Regions from separate parts of the Mesorhizobium sp. BR1-1-15 genome, predicted to be linked through region 4. Evidence: predicted binding sites of a transcription regulator. Region 4 holds the regulator's gene; each other region holds the start of a gene.
The links. The regulator PhoB, encoded in region 4, activates phosphate uptake and scavenging genes when phosphate is short. The targets are predictions, from matches to a motif close to TGTCATNNANCTGTCAT.
Positions count from the first base shown of each region.

Region 1: a site for PhoB is predicted at 1,875-1,891, ahead of LB541_RS00195 (LTA synthase family protein). Genes of this name have one in related genera too.
Region 2: a site for PhoB is predicted at 2,528-2,544, ahead of phnF (phosphonate metabolism transcriptional regulator PhnF). Genes of this name have one in related genera too.
Region 3: a site for PhoB is predicted at 2,248-2,264, ahead of ugpB (sn-glycerol-3-phosphate ABC transporter substrate-binding protein UgpB). Genes of this name have one in related genera too.

Region 1 is NZ_JAIUIF010000001.1:33,971-38,208, forward strand. Features, by position in the region: gene fabG (3-oxoacyl-[acyl-carrier-protein] reductase) at 1-582, opposite strand, end outside; gene fabD (ACP S-malonyltransferase) at 712-1,653, opposite strand; gene LB541_RS00195 (LTA synthase family protein) at 1,930-3,858, shown strand; gene LB541_RS00200 (pilus assembly protein) at 3,904-4,238, opposite strand, start outside.
Region 2 is NZ_JAIUIF010000002.1:647-4,884, forward strand. Features, by position in the region: partial or broken gene LB541_RS03640 (alpha-D-ribose 1-methylphosphonate 5-phosphate C-P-lyase PhnJ) at 1-266, opposite strand, end outside; gene LB541_RS03645 (carbon-phosphorus lyase complex subunit PhnI) at 263-1,375, opposite strand; gene phnH (phosphonate C-P lyase system protein PhnH) at 1,378-1,989, opposite strand; gene phnG (phosphonate C-P lyase system protein PhnG) at 1,989-2,450, opposite strand; gene phnF (phosphonate metabolism transcriptional regulator PhnF) at 2,582-3,316, shown strand; gene LB541_RS03665 (zinc-binding alcohol dehydrogenase family protein) at 3,436-4,238, opposite strand, start outside.
Region 3 is NZ_JAIUIF010000010.1:64,125-68,362, forward strand. Features, by position in the region: gene kaiC (circadian clock protein KaiC) at 1-1,005, shown strand, start outside; gene LB541_RS18240 (two-component system sensor histidine kinase NtrB) at 1,002-2,126, shown strand; gene ugpB (sn-glycerol-3-phosphate ABC transporter substrate-binding protein UgpB) at 2,522-3,826, shown strand; gene ugpA (sn-glycerol-3-phosphate ABC transporter permease UgpA) at 4,066-4,238, shown strand, end outside.
Region 4 is NZ_JAIUIF010000017.1:53,572-57,809, forward strand. Features, by position in the region: gene xylF (D-xylose ABC transporter substrate-binding protein) at 1-677, opposite strand, end outside; gene LB541_RS23865 (ROK family protein) at 937-2,178, shown strand; gene phoB (phosphate regulon transcriptional regulator PhoB) at 2,186-2,875, opposite strand; gene phoU (phosphate signaling complex protein PhoU) at 2,895-3,602, opposite strand; gene pstB (phosphate ABC transporter ATP-binding protein PstB) at 3,628-4,238, opposite strand, start outside.

The DNA of each region.
Region 1 (4,238 bases), on a different contig from region 4:
GTTGAGCTTGTCGGTCATCGCCGATTCGATGAAGCCCGGGGCGACACAGTTGACGGTTATGCTGCGGGTGGCGATCTCCTGCGCCAGCGATTTGGAAAAGCCGATCATGCCGGCCTTGGAGGCGCAGTAGTTGGTCTGGCCGGGATTGCCGGTGACGCCGACCACCGAGGTAATGTTGATGATGCGGCCGTGGCGACGGCGCATCATCGGATGGGTCAGCTCACGCGTCAGCCTGAACACGGCTGTCAGATTGACTTCGAGCACGCTGTCCCAGTCGGCGTCCGACATCCGCACGAACAGCCCGTCCTTGGTGATGCCGGCATTGTTGACCAGGATGTCGACGCCCTCGAGATCGGCCTCCGCTTTCTGGCCGAGCGCCTTGACCTCGTCGCGGTTCGACAGGTCGGCCGGAAACAGCTTCACCCGGTCGCCCAGGTCGGCGGCCAGCGCCTCCAGTCTCTCGACGCGCGTGCCGTGCAGGCCGACGATGGCGCCTTGCGCATGCAGCACCCTGGCGATCGCCTCGCCGATGCCTCCCGACGCGCCGGTGACAAGTGCCTTGCGGCCGGTCAGTTCGAACATGTGTTTTCCTCTTTGGTTTCGGAAGCTCAGCGAGCAACCTTATCTGTATACGTCTCGCGGGTATCCGATTGCCATCACCAGAATATCTTCAGCGATACAAGCCGCGCCATCAAATTCACACGCGGCGCCTCACCCGAGCGCCGCCAGTGCGGTTTCGACCTCGGCCGCGGAACCGACCGATGCCGTGGCGATTTCGCGGTTGATGCGCCGGGCCAGCCCTGAAAGCACTTTTCCCGCGCCGACTTCATAGAGCGTGGTGACGCCGTTCGCGCCGAACCACTCCACCGTCTCGCGCCAGCGCACGCGGCCGATCACCTGTTCGAACAGACGGCGCGCAATGATTTCGGGATCGCTGGTCGGAGTGACCGTGACATTGGAGACGAGCGGCACGACAGGCGCGTTCTTGGTTACCCCGGCCAGCGCCTCGCGCATGATCTCGGCGGCGGGCGCCATCAGCGCCGAATGGAAGGGCGCGGAGACCTGCAGCATCAGCGCTCGCTTGGCGCCTTTTTCCGTGCACAGTTTGGCAGCCAGTTCGACCGCTGCCTTGGCGCCGGAAATCACCAGCTGGCCACCGCCATTGTCGTTGGCGATCTGGCAGACCGATCCTTTGGCAGCCTCGGCGCAGGCGGCTTCGACATCGGCCTGCTCCAGTCCGATGATCGCCGCCATGGCGCCTTCGCCGGCGGGCACCGCCGCTTGCATGGCATTGCCGCGGATGCGCAGCAGCCTGGCGGCATCGGCAACCGAGACGAAGCCGGTGGCGGCAAGCGCCGAATATTCGCCCAGCGAATGGCCAGCGACGTAGGTAATCTTGTCCTTCAGCGAGAAGCCGCGCGCTTCCAAGGCCCTGATCGCGGCCAGCGATACGGCCATCAGCGCCGGCTGCGCGTTGGCGGTGAGCGTCAGCGTCTCTTCCGGCCCTTCCCAGATCAGCTTCGACAGGTTTTCGCCGAGCGCGTCGTCGACTTCGCTAAAAACCCTACGCGCCTCGGGGAAGGCATCGGCGAGGTCCTTGCCCATGCCGACAGCCTGGCTGCCTTGTCCCGGAAAGGTGAATGCAACGGCCATGTGTGGGCTCCCAAAGCTCGGTTCTGCTTGCCTGATACACGAATTTTCCTGCCTGTGACGCAACGCGGCCTGCCAAGTCAAGCCCGGTTCGACCCGGCCCCTTGGCAGCTTTGCCGGCCGAGTGCCTGTTCCAAAAGGCTTTTTGGCGATCACTCCTGATGAAAACCGCTCACGAATCGTTTGCTGGCTCTTCTTATTTCCGCCACAGGCGCTAGCTTTGCGTGACAATTCCATGACAATCGAGTGACGGGTCTGTCGCTGGGTGGGGAAGTTAAAGTGGCTAGGATTTCGAAAGGCGCAGGCAAAGCCGCGCCACAGTTTCTGGAAGACGATCCTTCCACCGGCTACCTGCCGGGACGGAAGTGGCCGACCATACGCTATGGGCTGACCAGCCTGCTGATCGCGGCCGTCCTGGTGTTCGCCATCGAATTGATCGTGCGCGGCGACTTCGCCGGCACGGTTTCCTTCTTCCTGCAGCCGCTCAAGCCGGGCTGGACCACGATCGTGGTGTTCGCACTGGTTCTGGTCGGCCTCGATGCCGTTTTCGGCCGCAGCTATCAAAGCCTGATGATCGTCGCGCCGCTGACGCTCTCCCTGGCTTTCATCGGTCACCAGAAATCGCATTATCTCGGCGATCCCCTCTACCCGACCGATTTCCTCTACTCCCGCCAGATCGTGGCGCTGCTGCCGCTTCTGGTGCGTGACCGCCCGATGACTGCGCTTGCCATGGTTGTCGGCATCGTCGCCGGCCTGTCGCTGCTCATTTATGGCTGGCGGGTCTGGCGTCGAAAGGTGCCGATACTCAGCCGCAAGGGCCGTCTCGCCCGGCTGACGCTGGCGGTGCCGCTGCTCGCCTTCTTCGTCTCGATCATGGACTATGCCACCTTCTCGTGGACCCGGGACCGGCTGCAGATCATCCCGATTATGTGGGACCAGAAGGAAAATTACGCCTCCAACGGCTTTGCGCTCGCCTTCGCGCTCAACGTGCCGATGGCGCATGTCTCGGCGCCGCCAGGCTATTCGGAAAAGGCGATCGCGGCCATCGACAGGCCGCAGGTGACCGCCTCGGTGCCACAGGAAAAGCCCGACATCATCGTCGTCATGAGCGAATCCTTCTGGGATCCGACCAAGCTGCCCGGGGTCACCATCACGCCCGATCCGATCCCCAATGTGCGGGCGCTGCGTTCGGGCTCCATGTTCTCACCCGAATTCGGCGGCATGACCGCCAATATCGAGTTCGAGGCACTGACCGGCTTCTCCAACGCCTTCCTGCCGGCCGGCAGCATCCCCTACCAGCAATATGTGCGCACGCCGACGCCATCGCTGGCGACCTTCCTGAAGAGGGAGGGCTACAGGGCGCGCGCGATCCATCCGGGCACCAACTGGTTCTGGAACCGCGGCGCGGTCTATGCCGATTTCGGCTTCGACGACTTCAGATCGGAAGAGACGCTGCCGCCGATGCAAAAGCGCGGGCCGCTGGCATCCGACGCGGCGATGACGGACGAGATCATCAGCGAGGCCGATGCCAGCGATGCCCCGGTGTTCTTCTTTGCCGTCAGCCTGCAGAACCACGGCCCTTACGAGCCGAACCGCTACTACAACCCGACCCACACCGTGCAGGCGCCGATCAGCCAATGGGCGCGTGAATCGCTGCTGAGTTACACCGAGGGCTCGGCCGACGCGGACCGCGGTCTCGAACGCCTGATCGAATGGGCAAAGAAACGCTCTCGCCCCACCGTCATCGCCTTCTTCGGCGACCATCTGCCGCCGCTTGGGCCTGTCTATGTGGAGACCGGGTTCATGAAGGACAATGTCGCGCCGCGCAAGGAGGCTTCCGCCGAGGCGGCGCTGGAGCATCATCAGACGCCACTGGTCATCTGGTCAAACCGCACAGGCCCTGCCAAGGACATGGGCGCCGTCAGCCCCGCCTTCCTGCCCTATCACATCCTGAAAACGGCCGGCATCACCCACCCCTACTATACCGGCTTCCTGGGCGAGATGCGCGAACGCTACCGCGTAGTCGACCGCAATCTGCTGCTGACGCCGGCGGGAGAAGCCACGCCCGATTGGGCGCGGCAAAAGCAGATCGACCCGGCGATCCGCGACTTCCGGCTGCTGCAATACGACATGATGTTCGGCAAACGCCACGCGGCGCCCGACTTCTTCCCCGAAACGGTGGACAAGGTCGTCGCCCATATGAGCTGAAATTCGCGGCATCCTTCCAGGATGCCGCCCAGCGGGGTCGAGCGTTCAATTCGTCAGTTGCAATTTCGAGAATTTGTTGGCGATCTGCTGGAACACGTTCGGCAATTTGTTTGGATCGTTGACGGCATAGTAGTCGCTGGGATCCGAGGCGCAGGCGCTGTAGAGCGTGCGGTTGGCGGCGGTGTCGGATTGCAGCACCATCGTGTAGATTTCGGCGCCCTGCTTCTTCAGCTGCGTGCAGACGCTTTTGGTCCATCCGTCGACATTGCGCGCGGCGGTCGTCTGGTTGTCCGATCCAAGCCGACCGGCAGCGCCATAGTCTGAGCCCGCGAGAAAACCATAGGACGTATAGTCGGACTTGGTCGTCTCGTTGCTGGCGC
Region 2 (4,238 bases), on a different contig from region 4:
AAGGCGCGGATCGAGACCGCATTGGTGGTGTCGTCGGCGCCCTGGTCGATGACCTTCAGCACATCGTCGGGGCCGATGATCGAAGCGGTAACCTGGACGCCGCCGGTGCCCCAGCCATAGGGCATCGGCATTTCGCGCGAGGCGAACGGCACCTGATAGCCGGGAATGGCGATGCCCTTGAGGATCGCGCGGCGGATCATCCGCTTGGTCTGTTCGTCGAGATAAGCGAAGTTGTAGCTGGCGATGTCGGTCGGTTGCGCGCTCATTCCGCGGCCTCTTTCTTCTCTTCAATCTTGCCGGGATTTTCGCGGGCGTCGTACTCGGCGCGCATGCGGCGCACGAGGTCGAGTTCGGCCTGGAAGTCGACATAATGCGGCAGCTTCAGATGTTCGACGAAGCCGGTCGCCTGGACGTTGTCGGAGTGCGAGATGACGAATTCCTCGTCCTGGGCGGCGGCGACAATGTCCTCGCCGAGTTCGCTTGCACGAAGAGCGCGGTCGCAGAGTGCCATGGCCATCGCCTTGCGCTCGCTCTGGCCGAAGACCAGCCCGTAGCCGCGTGTGAATTGCGGTGGCGCCTTGGCCGAGCCCTTGAACTGATTGACCATCTGGCATTCGGTAACGCGCGCGGTACCGAGCGGCACCGCGAAAGGCAGTTCGGGCACGTCGAGCTCCAGCTCGACCTCGCCGATGCGGATCTCGCCGACGAAGGGATGGTTGCGGGCATAGCCGCGCTGCGTGGAATAGCCGAGCGCCAGCAGGAAGCCCTCGTCGCCGCGCGACAGCGCCTGCAGGCGGATGTCGCGAGCCATCGGGAACTCCAGCGGCTCGCGGGTGATGTCGCCGGGGACATGGTCCTGCGGCATGTCTCCGTCCGGCTCGATCAGCCCATCGCGAGCGAGGATCGCCGAGACGCGCGGCATTGCCTGCGCTTCCGTCTCGCGCCGCAAGGGCGCGGCGACATCGGCGCCGGCGGCAAGCTCGGGATCGAGCAGCCGGTGCGTGTAGTCGAAGGTGGGCCCAAGCAACTGGCCGCCGGGCAGGTCCTTGTAGGTCGCCGAAACGCGGCGTTCGACCAGCATGGTGGCGGTGTCGATGGCATTTGTATAGCCAAAGCGCGGCAGCGTGGTGCGGTAGGCCCGCACCAGGAAGATCGCCTCGATCATGTCGCCGCGCGCCTGCACGATAGCGAGTGCGGCGAGTTCGCGATCGTAAAGCGAGCCTTCGCTCATCACCCGGTCGACGCCGAGCGCCAGCTGTTCGACGATCTGGTCGAGGCGCAGTGCCGGTACCGAGCGGTCACCGCGCCGACGGTCAGCGAGCAGGCTGTGGGCGTTGGCGATCGCGGCTTCGCCGCCTTTTACCGCAACATACATCGCTAGGCCTCCGTCGTCTTGATGCGTGTCGTACGCGGCAGGCAGGCGAGGCTGTCATGTGCCGCCAGGATGATGTCGACGCCGCGCGGAAAGCGGTTGATGTTCTGCTTCCACTGCTCGATGAAATGACGCGGCATGCGGGCCGGCGCGATCGTCGCCGTCTTCTCGATGCCAGGACCTTCGAGCAGCAGCGGCGTGCCTGACGTGAGATCGCCGACCTGCAGGATCAATGTGGTCGAGCGGTCGGGATAGTCCTGCGTGCCTTGCGAGAAACCGTCGAGCGCCATCATCTCGGCCGGCGAGGCCACAAACGCGAAATGCGCGTCGGCCGGGGTGTTGGCCAGCGGCGCACCGCTGTGAAAGCCGAGCCAGGACATGACCGCTGCCGAGGCATGCAGGGCCGGGTCGAGCCAGAGCGGCGTGTCATTGTCGCACAATGCCAGCGCAACCGCGCCCGATGTCGCCGAAAGCGGCGCCGGCGGGCGGGCCAGGGCCGGCAAGGGTTGCACGCTGCCCGGCCGCGCCATTGCGTCCATGACGGCGCGAAACACCGTCTGGGCGTTGAACACCGGATCGGCGAACCCGCCCTCGATCGATTGCGCTGCGATATCCATCAATCTTCTCCGCGAACCATGGTGAAGAAATCCACCTTCGTTGCCGCCGTTTCGGCGCGGCGCCTTTCTCGTGCCGTGGTCAAGGCAGCCCGCAGCGGCGCGAGAAGGCCCGTTTCGACCGCCTCTCGGTGGGCGGGGTCCTGCCACAGCGCGTCGGCGATGGCCGCCAGCTTCGCCTTCTGCTTGTCGCGGCCGAGCGCATAGCAATGGCCGACCTGTCCGGACGGCAGGCGCACTGTGGCGCGGGTCACGGTGGCCTCGCCGACATTGAACGGCGCGCCGCCGCCGCCGATGCGGCCGCGCATGGTAACCAGGCCGGTCTCGGGACCGCGCAGCAGTTCGGCCTCGGCAGGCAGGCCGGATTCGTTCCAGAGGCGAACGATGTCGTCGCCGCTGGACTGCGCCAGGGTTGCCATGGCCGCCTTGCGTTCGGCCTGGTCGCGCGCTTCCTGTCCTCGCATGAGCAACATCCTTGCTTCTAATTTGTCTATTGATATAGACAACCATACGAATTATACCCATTACCTAACGCGAGTCCATGACGGGTGCGTGACAGGGGCCGGCCAGGGGCGAAACCGTGAACGGAAAACACGTGGCTGACGGTATCGAGCGGCGCAGCGGCGTCTCGTTGTGGCGCCAGATCGCCGACCGAATCCTGCAATCGATCGCTGCCGGCGATTTCGCCGAGAATGCCGCGCTGCCGCCGGAGGTGGCGCTGGCCGAGCGCTATGGCGTCAACCGTCACACGGTGCGCAGCGCCATCGCGGCGCTCGTGCAAGACGGGGTACTGCGGGCCGAGCAGGGGCGCGGCACTTTCGTGCTGTCGCGCAAGCGGCTGTCCTATCCCATCGGCGCGCGCACGCGATTTTCAACCGGCTTGCAGGGCCAGGCGTCGGAGCGGCATATCGTGCTCCTGTCCTCATCGGTCGAGCCGGCCAGCCAGCGCGTCGCCGAAGCCCTGGGCCTTGCCAGGGGATCGGATGTGATTCGCCTGGAGACGCGCGGCGAGGCCGATGGGAAGCCGGTGTCGCGCGCTTCCGGCTGGTTCGACGCCAAGCGCTTCGCCGGCATCGATGTGGCCATGGCCGAGACCGGGTCGATCACCGCATCGCTCAAGCGTTTCGGCATAGACGATTATCTCAGGCAATCGACGGTGCTGTCGGCGCGTCACGCCGATGCTTCCGACCTTGCCGACCTCGATCTGCAGCCGGGCGGCATCGTGCTGGTCACGATCGCCGTCAACATGACGCCGGCCGGCCGGCCGATCCAATTCGCCGAGGCGCGCTTCCCGGCAGAGCGGGTGGAGCTGAAACTGTCGGCGCTGTAGGGCGTGTCGGCCTTATACTAACGCTGGTACCAGACCAGCTCGGTTGTCAGCGGCTTGGCGTTTGGGGGTCGACCTGCGCGGGGCGTCGTCAACTCAGGCCGGGTTCACCGCCTGCCATCTTATGCCCCCACCTCGATCACGGCCTTGATCAGGCCGGATTTCTCATGCGCCCAGCGGGCGAGGTCACGTGGCGTGTCGGCAAGCGTGGTGCGGTGGGTGACGAGCTTGGCCAGCGGCACGGCGCCATCGCGGATCGAGGCGGCGACGTGGTCGAAATCGGCCCGCAAGGCATTGCGGCTGCCGACAAGCGTCATCTCGCGCTTGTGGAATTCGGGGTCGGAAAAGGCGATGTCGTCCTTGACGACGCTGACCAGCACCAATGTCCCGCCATGCGCGACATGAGCGAAGGCCGACTGCACCGAGCCGGTGTTGCCGGTGGCGTCGAAGACCACGTCGAAGCCTTCGCCTGATGTCGCTTCGCTGACCAGATCGGATGCCGCGCCGCGCGACCCGTCGAGGGTCTTGAAGCCGAGTTCATTGGCGGCGAAGCCGAGCCTTTCGCTGCTCATGTCGAGCAGCGTCACGTCGAGCCCGGCGATGCGGGCGAAGATGGCGGTGCCGAGCCCGATCGGTCCGGCGCCGATGACGAGCGTCCGTGCGCCGGGATCGGCACGCGAGCGCCGCACCGCATGGGCGCCGATGGCCAGGAATTCGATGGCCGCGGCATCGGCCAACGACAGGCCGTTGGCTGGATAGAGGTTTTGTTCCGGGATAAGGATCTGTTCACACATGGCTCCGTCGCGATGCACGCCGAGCACTTCGATCCGGACACAGCAATTGGGTTTACCGTGCCGGCAGGCGATGCATTTGCCGCACGCCAGATAGGGATTGATGATGACCGGCTCGCCCGTGGCAAGACCAA
Region 3 (4,238 bases), on a different contig from region 4:
GCGACCGCGCTGAAGAAAGAAGGGCTGACGGTCCTTATGACCGCGGAACGCAACAGTGAATATGGTGAAATCTCCCGTCACCGAATAGAGGAGTTCGTCGCAGACAATGTCGTGATCCTTCGCAATGCCCTTGATCGCGAGCGCCGTCGGCGGACCATAGAAGTCCTGAAAATGCGCGGCAGCCGTCACGTTGAGGGCGAAGTGCCCATAACGCTGGTCGCCGAACAGGGCATCGTAGCTGTGCCTCTGTCATCGTTGCGCCTGGAGCAGCAATCAAGCACGAAACGGGTCACCAGTGGTAATTCCGAACTCGACAAAATGTGCAGCGGCGGGTTCTTTCGCGACAGCGTAACCCTTGTCAGTGGAGCCACAGGCACCGGAAAGACTCTACTTGTCACCAACTTTCTAGCAGGCGGAGTGGCTGCGGGCGAACGCGCCTTGCTCGTCGGCTATGAGGAGAGCCGCGGCCAGCTTTTCCGCAACGCGCGTAGCTGGGGCGTCGATTTCGAAGCGATGGAGGCGGATGGTCGCCTGAAGGTAGTCTGCCTTTATCCGGAAGCGCAGAGTTTGCCGGATCACCTTCTGATGATCCGCGAACTGGTGGCGGAGTTCAAACCCGATCGCATGGCAATCGACAGCTTGTCGGCATTGGAACGCATCGCGCCAGAAACCGGGTTTCGTGAGTTCTTGATCAGCGTCACCTCCTTCATAAAGAAGCGCGAAATTGCCGGCCTTTGCACCGCTACCAACAAATCGCTTGTCGGAGGCCAGAGCGCTAGCGAGCAGCATATTTCCACACTCACCGATTCGATCATTCTGTTGCGCTACATTCAGCAGGAAGAATTCATGCATCGCGGCATGATGGTGCTGAAAATGCGCGGCAGCGAACACGACAAACAGATACGGCGCTTCACCATCGACAGTGGCGGTATGCATCTTGGAAAGCCCTTTGACAGCGCGCCTGATGTGTTCGGCGACTCCGCCGTGGACAACACGTCGACATGAAGAGCGCCTTGAATACGGCGCAAAACGCCGCCGAAATGCTGGAATCGCCCGGAGATACATCTCCGGCTGGCATCAGCCAGCTCAGCTTTCGCCAGTTGATCGAAAATACCGCCGACGGGATGCTGGTGGTCGATTTGGACGGAACAGTGCTCTATGCCAATCCTGCGGCAGCCGTAATTTTTGGACAGCCGCTTGACGAACTCCTCCACGTTCCGCTCGGCCGTCCGGTCGTCTCCGGAGAGATCGCCGAGATCACCGTTCACCGTTCCGGCCGCAAGCCGGCAGAAGTGGAAATGCGTACGGTCGAGGTTACCTGGGACAGCAGGCCCGCATTGCTTGCCAGCCTGCGCGATGTCTCGGCCCAGCGATCAAGAGAAGAAAACGCACGCCAGTCACAAAAGCTCGAAGCCATTGGACGCCTCGCAGCTGGCATTGTCCATGACTTCAACAACCTACTCGCCGTTTTCGGGTCTGGCCTTCGGCTTCTGGAGAAACAGATCGCTAAAGATCCTGCGGATGAGAAAGTCGCTCTGCTGGTCGAGGAGATGTTCAGGCGGATCGAAAATGGAGGAGCGCTAACACAGCAACTGCTTGCCTTTTCGCGACGCCAATCCCTGGTCCCGGAACAGATTGATCTCAATGAACGTATCAAGGGGCTGACGACGCTGCTGGAACGGACGTTGGGGAGCGGCATCCGGGTACAATGCAATCTGGATCCAGCCTTGGACCCTATCCTTATCGATGCCAACCAGCTCGACATCGCCGTTCTTAACCTTGCCGTGAACGCCAGAGATGCAATGAAAGGCAATGGCACTCTCACGATTGAGACCAGCAATTTTCCAAATGATCTGGAGGATTTGCGTTCAGCGGCGGCTTCATTTGTTCGCGTGACTGTACGCGATACCGGCTGTGGAATGAGCAAGGACACCCTGGCGCGCGTTTTCGAACCATTCTTCACAACAAAATCGGAAGGGCAGGGTACGGGACTCGGGCTAAGCCAAGTTTACGGCTTCATCAAGCAATCCGGTGGGCATGTCCGAATCGATAGCGAAATCGGTCAGGGAACAAGCCTGCATCTCTACTTGCCGCGCGCTTCTGGAACCGAGCGGCAGCAGAACTGAGCGGCGGCAGACCCATTCCCGGCCAGCAGACTGATTGGCCGATGTCAAATCCGTCAGGCTGAGCGCGGGACGGGAATTTCCACGCATCGACCGAGCATTAAACCGACGCCTTTTTCAGCGTTGTCATGTCAGTGTTGTCATGTGCTGTTAGACGCCGTCCGTCGGTGAGGTCGCTGACCGTCTCGAGACAGGTCCCTGGTACATCATTCAAGCAGCAAGCCGCTATGCAATCCTTTTCCGGGTCACTTTCATCCGGAAGTGAACGCTACTTTAGCCGGACATGAAGTGCGCCTGCCCGCAACAAAACCGTTGTCCGCTGCGCGCGAACGACACATAGTGCCATTGCGGGAGTGCCCCTTTCGCCAATGACAAGCAATGAGAACGGGAGACGAAACATGAAGTTCTTTGGCTTCGCGGCCGGTGTCGCCGTGACCCTGCTTTCCACAACCTCCGCCTTCGCCGTCACGCAGATCAGCTGGTGGCACGCCATGACCGGCGCCAACGCAGAGGTCGTCGACAAGATTTCCAAGGATTTCAACGCCAGCCAGGGCGACTATCAGATTGTTCCGGTTTTCAAGGGCACCTATCCCGAAACGCTGAATGCCGGCATCGCCGCCTATCGCGCCGGCCAGTCGCCTGACATCATCCAGGTGTTCGATGTCGGCACCGGCGTGATGATGGCGGCCCGGGACGCGATCAAGCCAGTGGCAGAGGTGCTGACCGGCGCCGGGATGGACTTTGACAAGAGCCAGTATCTGCCAGGCATCGTCGGTTATTATTCGACGCCGGACGGCACCATGCTGTCCTTCCCCTACAACTCCTCCTCGCCGATCCTCTACTACAACAAGGACATCTTCCAGAAGGCGGGGCTCGATGTGAACAACCCACCCAAGACCTGGAACGAGGTGTGGGAGGATGCCAAAAAGATCAAGGCGAGCGGCGCCGCCGCTTGCGGCTACACCTCGACCTGGCTGACCTGGATACACCTGGAAAACTTCGCGGCGTGGAACGATGTGCCGTGGGCCACGCAGCAGAATGGCCTGGCCGGCGGTGATGTCGAACTCAAGATCAACTCGCCGATCTTCGTCAAACATTTCCAGGCGCTCGCCGATCTGGCCAAGGACGGCACCTTCAAATATGGCGGGCGCACCTCCGAAGCCAAGCAGATATTCCTCGCCGGCGAATGCGGCATCTTCACCGAATCCTCGGGCGGCCTAGGCGACATCGTCAAGTCGGGCATGAACTACGGCATTGGCCAGTTGCCCTATGACAGCGACGCCAAGGGCGCGCCGCAGAACACGACGCCGGGCGGTGCCAGCCTTTGGGTCTTCGGCGGCAAGTCCGACGAGGAGTACAAAGGCGTCGCGGCTTTCTTCGCCTATCTGTCCAAGACCGATGTGCAGGAATATCTGCACCAGAAATCGGGATACCTGCCGGTGACGCTCGCCGCCTATGAGGCGACGAAAAAGTCCGGCTTCTACGACAAGAATCCCGGTCGCGAGACGCCGATCCTGCAGATGACGGGCAAGGCGCCGACCGACAATTCGAAGGGCGTGCGGTTGCCGAACTTGCCGCAGGTGCGCGACATCCAGAACGAGGAGTTCGAAAAGATGCTTGCCGGCCAGGAAACCGCCCAGCAGGCGCTCGACAATGCGGTCACGCGTGGCAACGCGGCGATCAAGGAAGCGCTGGGGAATTAGGGCGCGTCCGAACCTATCGAGTTATAGTCCTTGCTCTACGAGGCCCCCCTCTGCCCTGCCGGGCATCTCCCCCTGAAGGGGGGAGACTGGCTGTCGCGACCGTTTTCGGCGATTGTCAAAGCTGGAGAATGGCAGCTGCCGCAGGAACTGCCAATCTTCCTCCAAGAGGGGGAGATGCCCGGCAGGGCAGCGGTGAGCGCCGTAGAGTGCCGCTCGGCTTTCCACGCCGGAGCGGCGCATTGACCCCGCGCGTCGTCTTTCCCAACAAAGTCTTGCCATACCTCCTGGTGGCGCCGCAACTTGCCATCACGCTGGTGTTCTTCTACTGGCCGGCCGGGCAGGCGCTCTACCAGTCGATGCTGAGGCAGGATCCGTTCGGGCTGAGGAGCAGGTTCGTCTGGTTTGCCAATTT
Region 4 (4,238 bases):
ACGCCGCCGGCAGTGCCGTCATTGGCCGCGACCACCGCGTCGACCTTGTTGTCGTTGGCGGTCAGGAACTGCTCCATGTTCTTCTGCGCGTTGGCCGGCAGCCAGCCATCCGTATAGGCTTCGCCGACATTCTTGATCTTGCCGCTGTCGATGGCGTCCTTGAGCACTTCCATGGAGCCCGAGAACAGGAAATCGGCATTCGGATCGGCACCCGAGCCCTTGATGAAGACGTAGTTGCCTTCCGGCTTCACCTTGAACACTTCGCGGGCCTGCATGCGGCCGACTTCCTTGTTGTCGAAGGTCAGATAGAAGACGTCCTTGTTCTCGATCAGGCGGTCATAGCCGACGACCGGAATGCCTTCGTCGAGCGCCTTCTGCACCGCCGGGCCGATGGCGGAGGCGTCCTGCGCCAGGATGATCAGCGAATTGGCGCCCTGGGAGATCAGGCTCTCGACGTCGGTGAGCTGCTTGCCGGGATTGGACTGGGCGTCGGCGGAAATATACTTGTCGCCGGCGGCTTCGATCGCCTTCTTCATGGCGGCCTCGTCGGTCTTCCAGCGCTCTTCCTGGAAGTTCGACCAGGAAACGCCGATGACCTTGTCCTTCGCCTGCGCGACCGACGCGAGCGTCAGCGACATGGCGACACCCGCCAGGATGGCGGCTGTGAATCTCTTCATCTTAATCCTCCCTGCGCCGCGTATGGCGCGACCAAACAGGCCCGTAGGCCGGCACAAAGGCTCTATTTTTTCGAGCCTCGAAAAAACACTGGTCCATCGTCGGAACGCTGTCAACGTCGATTCTGATGTATTTTGATGTCCTCGTGAATTTTTTTCGAGCTCCGGAATAAATAATGACAGCCAAGGCCGGTTCTGCCAGTATTTGACGGTCGTCGGGATCCTGGGGAGAGAACGCGGCGACGGGGAGGATGCGAGAAACATGTCGGTCGGAATCCGCCACGACGATTTGCGCCGACGCAACCGGGCGATGGTGATCGCGGCCGTGCGCCGTGCCGGGCAGCCCTCGCGCACCGAGATTGCCGCGACCACCGGGCTCAGCCATTCCACCATATCGGCGATCTCCTCCGACCTGATTGGCGAAGGCATCCTGGCGCAGAGCAAGCCGAGCGAGGCCGGTGCGCTGAAACGCGGTCGGCCGCAGGTCGGCCTCAGCCTCAACCCTGAAGCCGCGGCGGTGATGACCGTTGTGCTGTCGCTGAATTTCCTCTCCGTCGCAGTCATCGACTATGCCGGCCAGGTGATATCTGAGGAGCAGCGCCGGCTGGACACGCTGACCCTGTCGCGCGAGGCGCTGATCGGCGAATGCGTGGCCATCGTCAGGCGGCGGTTCGAGGATCCCGACCTCGACGTCGGCAGCATCGCCCGTATCGCGCTGGCGATCCAGGGCATCACCGACACGGATGCGCGCGCCATGCTGTGGTCGCCGATCACGCCGCAGACCGACATCGCCTTCGCCGACATACTGGAGGCCGAGTTCGGCATTCCCGCCACCATGGAGAACGATTGCAACATGATGGCGGTGGCGCTGCGCTGGCGCGATCCCCAGCGCTACCGCGACGACTTCATCGCCATACTTTTGTCGCACGGCATCGGCATGGGCTTGGTGCTGAAGGGTGAACTGTTCACCGGCACCCATTCATCCGGAGGCGAGTTCGGCCACATGATCCATCGCCCCGGCGGGGCGCTCTGCCGCTGCGGGCGGCGCGGCTGCGTCGAGGCCTATGCCGGCAACTATGCCATTTGGCGCAACGCGAGGCAGCTTGGCGAGGACACCCAGCCCGTCGACGTCAGCGACGCCGACATGCGCACCCTGGCGGCCTCGGCGCGCGAAAAGGACGGGCCGGAGCGCGAAGCCTACCGCAAGGCCGGCGAGGCGCTGGGTTACGGCCTTGGCAGCCTGTTCGCCCTGATCGATCCGGCGCCGGTCGCCATGGTCGGCGTCAGCGCCGCCGCCTTCGACCTGATCGAGCCGGCTCTGCGCGAGGCCATTGCCCAGACCGCCGGCGGCCAGCACTCGAAATCGATTTCCTTCGACACCGAGCCGAACGAACTGCCGCTGATCCGCGAGGGCTGCGCCATGCGCGCGCTGACCTTCGTCGACCAGGAAATTTTCGCGCCGGGGGCACAGGCGAAATCAGGCATAGGCGAGAACGTTGCGTGACATATCCCTAGTCTTCGCGGATCGCGTACCCCGCGCCCCGAATGGTGCGGATAACGTCAGGCATGCGGCCGTTGTTGACCGCCTTGCGCAGCCGGCCGACATGCACGTCCACGGTGCGCTCGTCGATATAGATCGTTTCGCCCCAGACATTGTCGAGCAGTTGGCTGCGCGAGAACACGCGGCCGGGATGTCGCATCATGAATTCGAGCAGGCGGAACTCGGTCGGCCCGAGCCGGATCTCGCTTTTCTTGCGGTAGACCCGGTGCGATTCACGGTCGAGCACGATGTCGCCGACCTTGAGCACGCTGGACAGAACTTCGGGCTTGGCGCGGCGCAGCAGCGCCTTGACGCGTGCCATGAATTCCGGCGTTGAGAACGGCTTGACCAGATAGTCGTCGGCGCCGGTGGAGAGACCGCGCACCCGGTCGCTTTCCTCGCCGCGCGCCGTCAGCATGATGATCGGCAGCCGCTCGGTATCGGGCCGCATGCGGAGACGGCGGCAGAGCTCGATGCCGGACACCGCCGGCACCATCCAGTCGAGCACAAGAAGGTCAGGGACATTCTCCTGCAAGCGGATCTCGGCTTCGTCGCCGCGCGTCACCACCTCTACCTGATAACCCTCCGATTCCAGATTGTAACGGAGCAGCACACCCAGCGGCTCCTCGTCCTCCACCACCATGATGCGTGGCGCGATCATCGACTGGTCACCCCTGCCGTCAAGCCGCTGGCGCCGACATCGCCGTCTCGTCCTGCTTCGGGCGATTGGCGGGCAATTGCGTGCCGGTCAGCACATAATAGGCATTTTCGGCAATGTTGGTCACGTGATCGCCGATGCGCTCGAGATTCTTGGCGCAGAACAAAAGATGCGTGCAGGCGGTGATGTTGCGCGGATCCTCCATCATGTAGGTCAGCAGCTCGCGGAAGACCGACGTGTATTTGACGTCGATGCGTTCATCGTCGGCGCGCAGCTTCGCAAGTGCCGCGGCATCGCGCGCCGCATACTCCTCGATCACGCCTTGCACCTGGATCAGCACAAGCTGCGCCATGGCGTCGATGGAGTGCGACAGGTCGCGCGGCGTGGCGGCAAGGCCGACGGTGCCGACGCGCTTGGCGATGTTCTTGGCGAGATCGCCGATGCGTTCGAGATCGCCCGCCATGCGGATCGAGCCGACGACATGGCGCAGATCGTCCGCCATGGGCTGCCGCTTGGCGATCAGGGTGATGGCGCGGTCGTCGAGTTCGCGCTGGCGCGCATCCATGATCGCGTCGTCGGAGACGACGCGCTGGGCGAGCGCGTTGTCGGAATTCAGGAGCGCCTTGGTCGCGCCGCCGACCATCGATGAGGCGAGATCGCCCATGTCGCGGATCAGCCTGCTGATCTGTCCGAGATCTTCGTCAAAGGCTGCGACTGTGTGTTCGGCCATGATCTTGGTCCTCGTATGCCTGGGATCAGCCGAAGCGGCCGGTGATATAGTCCTGCGTGCGCTTCTCGCGGGGCGACGTGAAGATCTTCTCGGTGCGGTCGAACTCGACCAGCTCGCCCAGATACATGAAGGCGGTCTGCTTCGACACGCGCGCCGCCTGCTGCATGTTGTGGGTGACGATGACGATCGTATAATCGGCCTGCAACTCGTCGATCAGCTCCTCGATCTTGGCGGTCGACAGCGGATCGAGCGCCGAGGCAGGCTCGTCGAGCAGGATGACCTCCGGCTTCACCGCCACCGTGCGGGCGATGCAGAGGCGCTGCTGCTGGCCGCCCGAAAGGCTGAGGCCGCTGGCGTTGAGCTTGTCCTTGACCTCGCTCCACAGTGCCGCGCGCTTCAGCGCCTGCTCGACACGGCCGTCCATCTCCGCCTTGCTGAGCTTCTCATAGAGCCTGACGCCGAAGGCGATGTTCTCGTAGATCGACATCGGGAACGGCGTCGGCTTCTGGAACACCATGCCGATCTTGGTCCTGAGCAGGTTGAGATCCTGCGAGCGGTCGAGGATATTCTGGCCGTCGAGCAGCACCTGGCCCTCGGCGCTCTGCCTCGGGTAAAGCTCGTAGATGCGGTTGAAGA